One region of the Pseudarthrobacter sp. AG30 genome, then DNA from elsewhere that is predicted to be linked to it. Evidence: riboswitches for the same ligand, from Rfam matches in the RefSeq annotation. Region 1 holds a riboswitch; the other holds the start of a gene.
What was found. Region 1 has a riboswitch for S-adenosylmethionine ahead of DC347_RS08745 (aminotransferase class V-fold PLP-dependent enzyme). Riboswitches for the same ligand answer to the same signal wherever they lie in the genome.
Positions count from the first base shown of each region.

Region 2: it holds a riboswitch for S-adenosylmethionine, as region 1 does, so the genes downstream of both, DC347_RS11380 (DUF1737 domain-containing protein) here and DC347_RS08745 (aminotransferase class V-fold PLP-dependent enzyme) in region 1, are expected to answer to the same signal.

Region 1 is NZ_QEHL01000008.1:210,050-215,014, forward strand. It holds gene rsgA (ribosome small subunit-dependent GTPase A) at 1-885, shown strand, start outside; gene hisN (histidinol-phosphatase) at 930-1,754, shown strand; SAM riboswitch class IV at 1,896-2,009, shown strand; gene DC347_RS08745 (aminotransferase class V-fold PLP-dependent enzyme) at 2,047-3,465, shown strand; gene DC347_RS08750 (class I SAM-dependent methyltransferase) at 3,558-4,316, shown strand; gene DC347_RS08755 (metal-dependent transcriptional regulator) at 4,389-4,965, shown strand, end outside.
Region 2 is NZ_QEHL01000012.1:142,745-147,709, forward strand. It holds gene DC347_RS11370 (O-succinylhomoserine sulfhydrylase) at 1-485, opposite strand, end outside; gene DC347_RS11375 (rhodanese-like domain-containing protein) at 486-896, opposite strand; gene DC347_RS11380 (DUF1737 domain-containing protein) at 893-1,156, opposite strand; SAM riboswitch class IV at 1,170-1,284, opposite strand; gene opgC (OpgC domain-containing protein) at 1,461-3,929, shown strand; gene DC347_RS11390 (hypothetical protein) at 4,050-4,304, opposite strand; gene DC347_RS11395 (TetR/AcrR family transcriptional regulator C-terminal domain-containing protein) at 4,530-4,965, shown strand, end outside.

The DNA.
Region 1 (4,965 bases):
GGCGACTTCGTCTCCCTGGTGGGGGATGTCTCCGGAGCCCCGGACACGCTGGCCCGGCTGGTGAGAATTCAGGACCGCCGCACCCTGCTTCGCCGCAGTGCCGACGATACCGACCCCGTGGAGCGCGCCGTGGTGGCCAACGCGGACCAGCTGGTCATCGTCGTGGCGGCCGCCAACCCCGAGCCCCGCACAGGCTTCATTGACCGCGCCCTGGTGGCGGCCTACGACGCCGGGATCGCGCCGATCCTGCTGGTGACCAAGGCCGACGTCAAGGATCCCGCCGAGCTCCTCTCCAATTACACGCACCTGGACTTCCCCGTCATCATCAGCAAGACCGCCGACGCACAGGCCTCCGGGATCGACGCGCGGTCCGACGACGGCCTCTCCGCCCGGCTGGACAGCGCTGCGGTGGCCGCCCTCCGCGCACACCTCGACGGCACCGTCACCGTGATGCTGGGGCATTCCGGGGTGGGCAAATCCACTATGGTGAACGCACTCACGGGCGCCGAGCGCGCCACCGGCGGCGTCAACGCCGTCACCGGGCGCGGCCGGCACACGTCGTCGTCGGCACTGGCACTTCGGCTCGCGGACGCGCCGCCCGGCAGCTGGATCATCGACACCCCGGGGATCCGGTCCTTTGGCCTGGCGCACGTGGACCCGGACAGGATCCTGCGCTCGTTCCCGGATCTCTCCCCGGGCATCGAAAACTGCGAGCGGGGCTGCAAGCACACGGCAACGGCGGTCAACTGCGGGCTGGACGAGTGGGTGGACGGCGGACACGCCGGCCCTACCGGCGCCGCCCGCCTGGCGTCCCTGCGGCGGCTGCTCGGCGCCGATCCAAGGATGGAAGCACAGGAAACGAAGGAGCTTGGCAGCGTCAACTGACGCGTTCTCCCGGCAGAAACGCCCGCAGACGGTAGTTTGGAACCATGATCCAACCCGCTTCGAGTTACAACGATGACCTGCGCCTGGCCCACGTCCTGGCCGACTCCGTGGACGACCAGACGATGAGCCGGTTCAAGGCCCTGGACCTCCACGTCGAGACCAAGCCGGACCTGACGCCGGTCACCGACGCCGACAAGGCGGCCGAGGAGGCCATCCGAGGCCAACTCTCCCGCTCCCGGCCCCGCGATGCCGTCCTGGGTGAGGAATTCGGCAGCACCGGCCACGGCTCGCGGCGCTGGATCATCGATCCCATCGACGGGACCAAGAACTTCGTCCGCGGCGTCCCGGTCTGGGCCACGCTGATCGCCCTGGTGGACGAGGGCGAGCCGGTGGTGGGCGTCGTCAGCGCTCCGGCACTGGGCAAGCGCTGGTGGGCTGCCAAAGGCATGGGCGCGTACATGGGCAGGTCCCTGGCCGCCGCCACCCGGCTTCGGGTTTCCAACGTCTCAAACCTGGCCGACGCCTCCCTCTCCTATTCCAGCCTGGGCGGCTGGAAGGAACGCGGAAACCTTGACGACTTCCTCGGCCTGACGGAAGACGTGTGGCGGACCCGGGCGTACGGAGACTTCTGGTCCTACTGCATGGTGGCGGAAGGCTCGGTGGATATCGCCTGCGAACCCGAACTGAACCTGTACGACATGGCCGCCCTGGTACCGATCGTGGTGGAGGCCGGCGGCCGCTTCACGTCCCTCGAAGGCGAGGATGGCCCGTTCGGCGGCAATGCCCTGGCCACGAACTCGATCCTGCATTCAGAGGTGCTGCACCGGCTGAACCCGGACCTCGACGACCTGCTCCAGCAGTCGCCCTAGCGGCACAATAATCGAACAATACGACGCCGGACGCCTCCTTGAGGGGGCGTCCGCGGCCGTTTCTTCGGCAGGGCGTAACAAAAGCCTTAACAATTGCCGCGGCTTTAGTCCTGCCCATTCCATGTTCTACGCTTTTATCCAGGTCACGAGTGCCAGCGCAAAACCCCGGTTTGCTGGCCGGCAACCCTCCATTCGCGGTGGGGTGCCCCGGGTGACGACCAGGCCGGTCCGGAGCGGATACGGCAAGCGCGGATTCCACTGTGCCGGAGTCCTGTATCCAAGTGAGGTCTCTGTGACAACTGCCACCGTCTCCCCCCTTTCCGCCACCGCCAACGCCGCCGCGGCGGATCCGCGACAGGCCGTCGCCGGCCGGCCCCTCGCCGCGGTCACCGGCGCCGAGATCCAGGCGCCGCTGATCTCCGGCGGCCACGTCCGCTACGCAAACCTCGACTACGGCGCCTCCGCACCGGCGCTGTCAGTGGTGTCCGCGTACCTGAACGAGATCCTCCCGTACTACGCGAGTGTCCACCGGGGCGCCGGCTACGCATCCCAGATCAGCACCTCAGTGTACGAAAACGCACGCAACATTGTCCGCGACTTCGTGGGAGGGCGCCCCGGCGATTCGGTCGTCTTCACCCGCAACACCACCGACTCCCTGAACCTGCTGGCCGGCTGCCTGCCGCTGGCGGACGGCCGCCCCGCCGGAGATGTCCTTTACCTGGACATCGAACACCACGCCAACCTCCTGCCCTGGCAGGGCGTCCCGCACCGCAGCATTGTCGCCGCGGACACCATCAGCGGCACTTTGGAGGCAGTCCGCACCGAACTTGAGCAGGGCGGGGTCAGCCTGCTGGCCGTCACCGGCGCTTCCAACGTCACCGGCGAGATCCTCCCCATCCGGGCCTTGGCCGCGCTGGCGCACCAGTACGGCGCACGGATCGTGGTGGACGCCGCCCAGCTTGCGCCGCATCGCCGGGTGGACATCAGCACGGACGACGTCGACTACCTTGCGTTCTCCGGGCACAAGCTCTACGCGCCGTTCGGCGCAGGCGTCCTGGTGGGACGTGCTGACTGGCTGGACGCCGGTGTCCCGCACCTGGCCGGGGGCGGTGCCGTCAAGGAAGCAAGGCTCGACGGCGTCAGCTGGGCCACCGGCCCGGCCCGCCATGAGGGGGGATCGCCCAACGTCCTGGGAGCCGCCACGCTGGCCCGCGCCACCCAGGTGATCGCGGAACTGGACCAGGAACGCTGGCACGCCCACGAGTCCGCCATCCGCTCCTTCCTGGTGGAGGGCCTCCAGGGCATCGACGGCGTCACCGTCCACCAGATCTTCAAGGACACCAATCCGGAAACGGACACCATCGGCGTGGTCAATTTCTCGGTTGCAGGCTACGACGCCGGGCTGGTGGCCGCCTACCTCTCGGCGGAGCACGGCGTGGGCCTGCGGGACGGACGCTTCTGCGCCCACCCGCTGCTGAAACGCCTGGGCCTGCCCAACGGATCACTCCGGGCGAGCTTCGGCGTCGGATCCCGGCTGGAGGATGCCGAACGCCTTCTTGCCGGCATCCGCGCACTGCGCAGCAACGGACTGGGCTGGGACTACGTGGTTGACGCAGGCCGTTGGGTGCCCGCCAACGACTCCCGCACCTACCCGCACTGGGCACCCAACACCCCGGGCACGGCCGGCGCGGCCCCCTGTATCGACGACTAGGGCTCCTCCCGCTCCTGCTCCCCCACCACATGTCCAAAGGGGGTGCGGTAAATTCGAGGGGCATCAACAGTCGGAATTGAAGGAGTCCACGCGTGGTTCGGGGTGGCCCCAAGCTTGATCACGGGCGCCGGCGGGAACTTGGCGGCAGTTTCCGCGACGGCGGACGGCACTACCAGCGCGTCAGGCCGGGCTACCCCGTGGAATCAGCCCGGTGGCTGGTCCCGGCGCAGGCCCGTGACGCACTCGATGTCGGGGCCGGTACCGGGAAGTTTACGGCCCTGCTGCTGGAGCTTGGCCTGGAGGTAACCGCCGTCGACCCTTCCACGGACATGCTCGCCCAACTCGCGGCACACTGCCCTGCTGCCACGGCCGTGGCGGGGACCGCGGAGGCGACGGGGCTGGCCGAAGCCTCCTTCGACGTCGTCACCGTGGCGCAGGCCTGGCACTGGTGCGACGCGCTGCCGGCGAGCACCGAACTTGCCCGCGTCCTGCGCCCGCACGGAACGCTCGGACTCATCTGGAACCAACTGGATACCTCGGTGCCGTGGGTGCACAGGCTCTCCAGGATCATGCACGCCGGCGATGTGTACCGCCCGGGCCACAAGCCGGTGGTGGGGCCCGAATTCACCGGGCTCGAAGGGCATGTCACGCACTGGCAGGACAAGGTGACCACCACGGGCCTGATGGAACTCACCAAGTCCCGGAGCTATTACCTGCGCGCCGGCGAGGCAACCAGGGCCAAGGTCCTGGCGAACCTGGACTGGTACCTCCACGACCATCTGGCCTACCCGCCCGACCAGGAACTCGATCTTCCCTACCTCACCTTGGCGTGGCGCGCCGTGAAGGCGTAACGGGATGGGTTTGCCCGACGCCGCAGGCCCCGCGGACCCGGCCACGGCAGGGAACCCGGTAGGCTTGAGCCTGTGAAGACCAGCGCGCCATCCTCCTCCATCGAGGACTACGTCAAGGTCATCTATTCATTCACTGAATGGCAGGACAAGCCCATCACGTCCTCCCAACTGGCGCAGCGGCTCGGGGTTGCGAACTCGTCAGTATCGGAGATGGTCCGCAAGCTCAAGGACCAGGGCCTGGTGGACCACAAACCGTACAGCGCCGTGACCCTGACCGAGGCGGGACTGCGGCTCGCGCTGGCCATGGTGCGGCGCCACCGGCTGATCGAAACCTATCTCGTGGAGCGCCTGGGCTACAGCTGGGATGAAGTGCACGATGAAGCCGAACAGCTGGAGCATGCGGTGTCGGACACCTTCATCGAGCGCGTTGCCGCCAAGCTCGGGGACCCCAGCCGGGATCCGCACGGCGATCCCATTCCCACGGCGGACGGCCAGGTGCTGATGCCGCGCGCCCACCTCCTCGCCGAACTGGACGAAGGCCACGCCGGCAGGATCACCCGGATCAGCGACGACAACCCTGAGTTGCTCCGTTACCTTGCCTCGCAGGACATCGAGCTTGACGCCCGCGTGGAAGTGCTGGGGCGGCGGC
Region 2 (4,965 bases), on a different contig from region 1:
TTGGACGGGGATTCGAAGAAGACGGCGGTGGTGGGCTTGGACAGGGCCTCGCGCCACTGGTCCAGGTCCGGGCCATCGACGAAGACCGTTTCCACTCCCCACCGCGGCAGGATCTCGTTCAGGATCACGAAGCATGACCCGAACAGTGAGCGGGCGGCCACCACGCGGTCACCGGCTGCAAGGAGCGCGCCCAGGGCCGTGAACACCGCGGACATGCCCGACGCCGTCGCGAAGCAGGCCTCGGTGCCTTCCAGCAGCCTGAGCCGTTCCTGGAAGGTGGCCACGGACGGGTTGCCGTAGCGCGAGTACACAAAGCGCTCGTCCTCGCCGGTGAAGGCGCGTTCGGCCGCGGCCGCGGATTCGTAGACGAACCCGGAATTCAGGAAGACGGCCTCTGAGGTTTCCTGGAAGTTGGTGCGGTCCAGCCCGCCGCGGACAGCCTGGGTGTCGGGGCTCCAGCCGGGGGCATCTTGATTGAAAGTCACTTAGTTCTTTCCGAGGTTGGTGGGCAGGCCGCGGTTCTTCCAGCCGTTGACGGTCCGTTCGCCGTAGCGGTCAGGTTCCCCCTCGAAGCCCTCCAGGACGTTGTAGGAAGTGAAGCCGGCCTGGGTGGCCGCCACGGCCGCGGCGATGGATCGCTGGCCCGAACGGCAAAGGAACACGAGCTCAGCGCCCGGGTCCTCAGGCGCCTGCTCCTTGAGGTCCTTCACGAAATCGGGGTTGGGGATGCCGCCGGGGAAGGTCCACTGGATGAAGAGCGGATCGTTGTCCGTTGCCTTGGTATCCGGAATGCCAATGTGGGCCCATTCGCCCTCGGTGCGGACGTCCACCAGGATGGCGCCCTGCTCCAGCTTGGCCCACGCTTCCTGCGGCGTCAGGTCTCCCGCGTAGCTCATGCGTGGCCCTCGCCGTCGAACTCGCCTTCCAGGTCGTCAACAGCCGTGGCCACCGCGGCGTCAGCCGACGCGATGGCGGCCGGGAGGACAACGGCCTGGGCCACGATGACGCTGCTGCCGTTGAAAGTGGCCGCCGGGCTGCCGTGCAGGACGTAACCGTCCGCAAGCGCAGCCGAGATCCGCTCACAAAAGGAGCGGTCGTCCGGGCCCGTAATCAGGCGGTAGGACAATTTTTCGTCAGGGGCGGGTGCGTCAGACACGACGGATCTCCTTCTTTCACGCTTGCAGCTCGAATCGGTCGATATGCCAAGTATTCACCTGAGGCACCCCGCCGCGAGAGGAGGGTTGCCGACCGGCCAGTCAGGGCTTAACACCGGTACTCATTACTCCCCAAAAACGTAACACCTGCGCCGCCAAGCCGCACGGCCGCCGTCGTCATGTTCCGTAATTGAGAGCCCGCGACCACCGCGTCACGGGAACGCGGCAAGGCGGCCGGGCCGATAAAGTTTCTACCGGGGGCGCCGCCCTGCCGTCACAGTGGGAGTACCGGGGGGTCTTGCCAGCATGCGAGCAGCAACATCGCACCACCAGGCCGGCCGTCGTCGTGCCCGTCACCGTTCCCCCGGGGCGTTCCTGGCCGCCGCCGTCGTCGTGCTCCTGGCGCTGCTGGCGCCCGCCGGTGCTGCGCAGGCGGCCTCCGCGGAACCGGACCAAGGCAAGCCGTGGCTGGGTGCCGTCCTTGAATGGGGCGAGGATACCGCCGCTGGATTCTCCGACCGGCTGGGTGCGAGCCCGGCCGTGTTTGGCCACGACATCGGCCTGCCGTTCCGCGACTCGGACCGGAACAACATCGAGGGGTTCCTGCAGCAGGCCTCGGCCAAGGGCGCCCACGCCATGCTCACCGTGAAGCCCACGGTGCCGCTGGACCAGATCGGCGCCTCCGAAGCGGAAGCCTTCGCCGGCAAGGTCCGCGACCTGGCCTCCGGGTTCAAGGGCCGGCTGTTGATCCGGTTTGCGCCGGACATGAACTCGAGCTGGGTGGCCTGGGGGCAGCAGCCGGCCGCCTACCGGGAGGCCTTCAAGGCGGTCGCGGCAGCGGTCAAAAAGGACGACGGCGGCCGGGCCGCCATGGTCTGGGCGCCGTACCTGGGCAAGGACTACCCCTTTGACCGGAGCAGGAATGCCCCGCAGCCTGGAAGTGACGGCTTCGCCCTCCTGGACACCAACGGCGACGGCGCCTGGAACGGCTCCGACGCCGCCTACGCCCCCTACTATCCGGGGGACGACGCCGTGGACTGGGTGGGCCTGACTGCCTACCATGACGACACTGCCGGCGCCGCTGCCGTTAACACCGTGCCGCGTGCCGGTGAACTCCAGGAGATGCTGACCGGCGCGGGCAGCGAGAACTTCTACAGTGCCTACGCGGAGGTCCGCAGGAAGCCGCTACTGCTCCAGACGTCGGCGTTCTACAGCCCTGCCGCGGGCGGACCGCCGGAGGCGGATATCAAGACGGCCTGGTGGGACCAGGTGGTGGGTACCGCCACCTCGCCGGCTTTCGCCAGGACGGCGGCGGTGGTGTGGGACGAGCGCACCAGCACCAGGGATACCGGCGTGGCCAGCATCGACTGGCTGCTCACCGGAAATCCCGCCATCGCCAAAGCTGCGCTGGACCGGCTGAAGTCCTCTGCCGTGGTCACCGGGCCGGTCACCGATGTGGCCGCGGACGGATCGTATGTCCGGGCCAACACCCTGTCCGGGGCTGCGGTCTGGACCGTGGCCGTGGCGATGGCCATCCTCCTGGCGGCGCTGTGGCAGATTCCCCGCCGGGTCAACGCCGCCACCGCATGGAGCTACCAGGAGCCGGGAAACAGGGACTCGCGCGTGGATCTGCTGCGCGGGATGGCCATTGTCTTCGTGGTGGTCAACCACCTGGGCCTGGTCTCGCTGTTCCAGCTGCTCACCCAGGAGGCCGTGGGCTTCGTATCGGGTGCCGAACTCTTCGTGCTGTTCTCCGGCCTGGTGGTGGGCATGGTCTACGGGCCGAAGGCCAGGGAAGACTTCGGCAAGGTTGTGGACCTCACCTCCCGCCGGGCGGGGAAGCTCTATGTGACCGCGCTGTCGGTGCTGATCGGCGTCTTCCTCATCGCGCAGCTTCCGTTCTTCCACACCGAGGCCTTGACCACGTTCGTGGACCAGGGGACCGGCGGGGCCGGGCATAACGGTGCCGGCCGGACGTACGACCTCTACGCCGGGATGTCGTCGCTGTTCCAGTTCCCGGTGCCGCCCCAGGTCCTGCCGGCCATCCTGCTGTTGCAGTTCGGGCCCTGGCAGTTCAACGTGATGGGCCTGTACGTGGTGCTGCTCCTGGCCAGCCCCTTGATCCTGGCCCTGTTGAACCGCGGAAAGGCCGTATGGGTCCTGGTGGTATCGCTGGCGGTGTACGCCGTGGGGGCCGGAACCAGGTTCCGGATTTTGCCGTCGCAGTTCGAGGACTCTTTTCCGCTGCTGGTGTGGCAGGTGCTGTTCGTGCTGGGGCTCGTGGTGGGATACCACCGGCGCAGCATTATCGCGTGGTTGTCGGCCCATGCCTGGGTGGTGGCCGCCTGTACGGTGGCTGCAGTCGCCCTGGCCTTCCTATCCTGGGGCAACCCCTACTTGGCCAACAACTACGACGTCCGGCTGGCGCTGATGCCGGACGCCACCTACCGGGCCATGTATGACGCCCTCTTTGGCCGGACCTACCTGGCTCCGGGCCGCCTGCTCAACGTCGTCTTGCTGGTGGTGGCGGCGTATGCGTTCCTCAGCGCCTACTGGAAACCGGTTGAGCGGGCGCTGGGCTGGTTCCTGATCCCGCTGGGCCGCGCAACGCTCTATGTCTTCATCATGCACGTGGTGCTGATCGCCGTCGTGGCCAACATCCCCGCCCTCCAGCAGGAGAGTATCTTCCTCAACACCGTGGCGTACGCCGTGGTGCTGGGCCTGCTGTGGGTGATGGTCCGCACCAGGTTCCTGTTCCGGATCATTCCCACCTAGGCCCCATCTTCCACCGGGGAACCATGGCCCGGGCATGAAAAATGCTGCGGCACGGTGGGTGCCACAGCATTTCGATCACGTGCCAGGTAAGGACTGGGAATCCCTTGGAGGGTATGTGTCCTAGACCAGCTCGGGATACGAGGACACGATGTAGTCGGCGGCAGCCGGACCTTTCATGCGCAGGCCCTTGCGGCTGCCCGGCAACCGCGTCTTCATCGCTGACCAGAAGGTCGTCTCCGTACCCGGCAGGTGCTGGTTGATGAAGCACCAGCTCATGTACAGGCCGTAGAAGCGGTCGCGTTCCAGGGTGGACTCGGAGGTCTGGTCGAAGTAGGTGGCGTCTTGGAGAAAGAGATCAAACTGGGAATGTGCCATGAGGGCGTCCCTTCGCTAAGTGCGTGGCGCCGCCGTTCGGCTACAGCAGCGAACCTCGATGCCCTGCACTGGTGGCAATCGGGTCCATAGATTAATCCTGTGAAAGAAACCGGGATCATGAGCGCCGTCAACGCCTGTCTACACTGTAGACTTTACCCGTAGACTACATATGAGGCAACCCTCTCGAATGATCTCGGGTCAGTTGTCCGCAGCGAGGACAAATTCATGACTTCCCCCAAACCATCCGGCACCGGCAAGGCCAAGGCCAGGCTCAGCCGGGACATCGTGCTGGCCAAAGCGCTGGAAATGGTGGATGCGGAAGGCCTCGAAGCATTGACCATGCGCCGCCTGGGCCAGGAGCTCGGCAGGGACCCGATGAGCCTTTACCGCTATGCGGAGAATCGGGCTGCCTTGCTCGACGGGGTTTCGGAACTGGTGCTGGACCAGCTCACCATCCAGCAGGATGACCCTGACTGGAAGGCGCAGTTGCGGGCGATCGCCCACAACCTGCGGACCCTGGCGCTCCAGCATCCCAACGTGGTGCCCCTGTTGGTGACCAGGCCACTCTCCACGCCCCTCGGCTTGCGCCCGCTGGGCACGCTGCGGCCGCTGGAGAAGATCCTTTCCCTGCTGGTGTCGGCCGGATTCGATCCCTCAGACG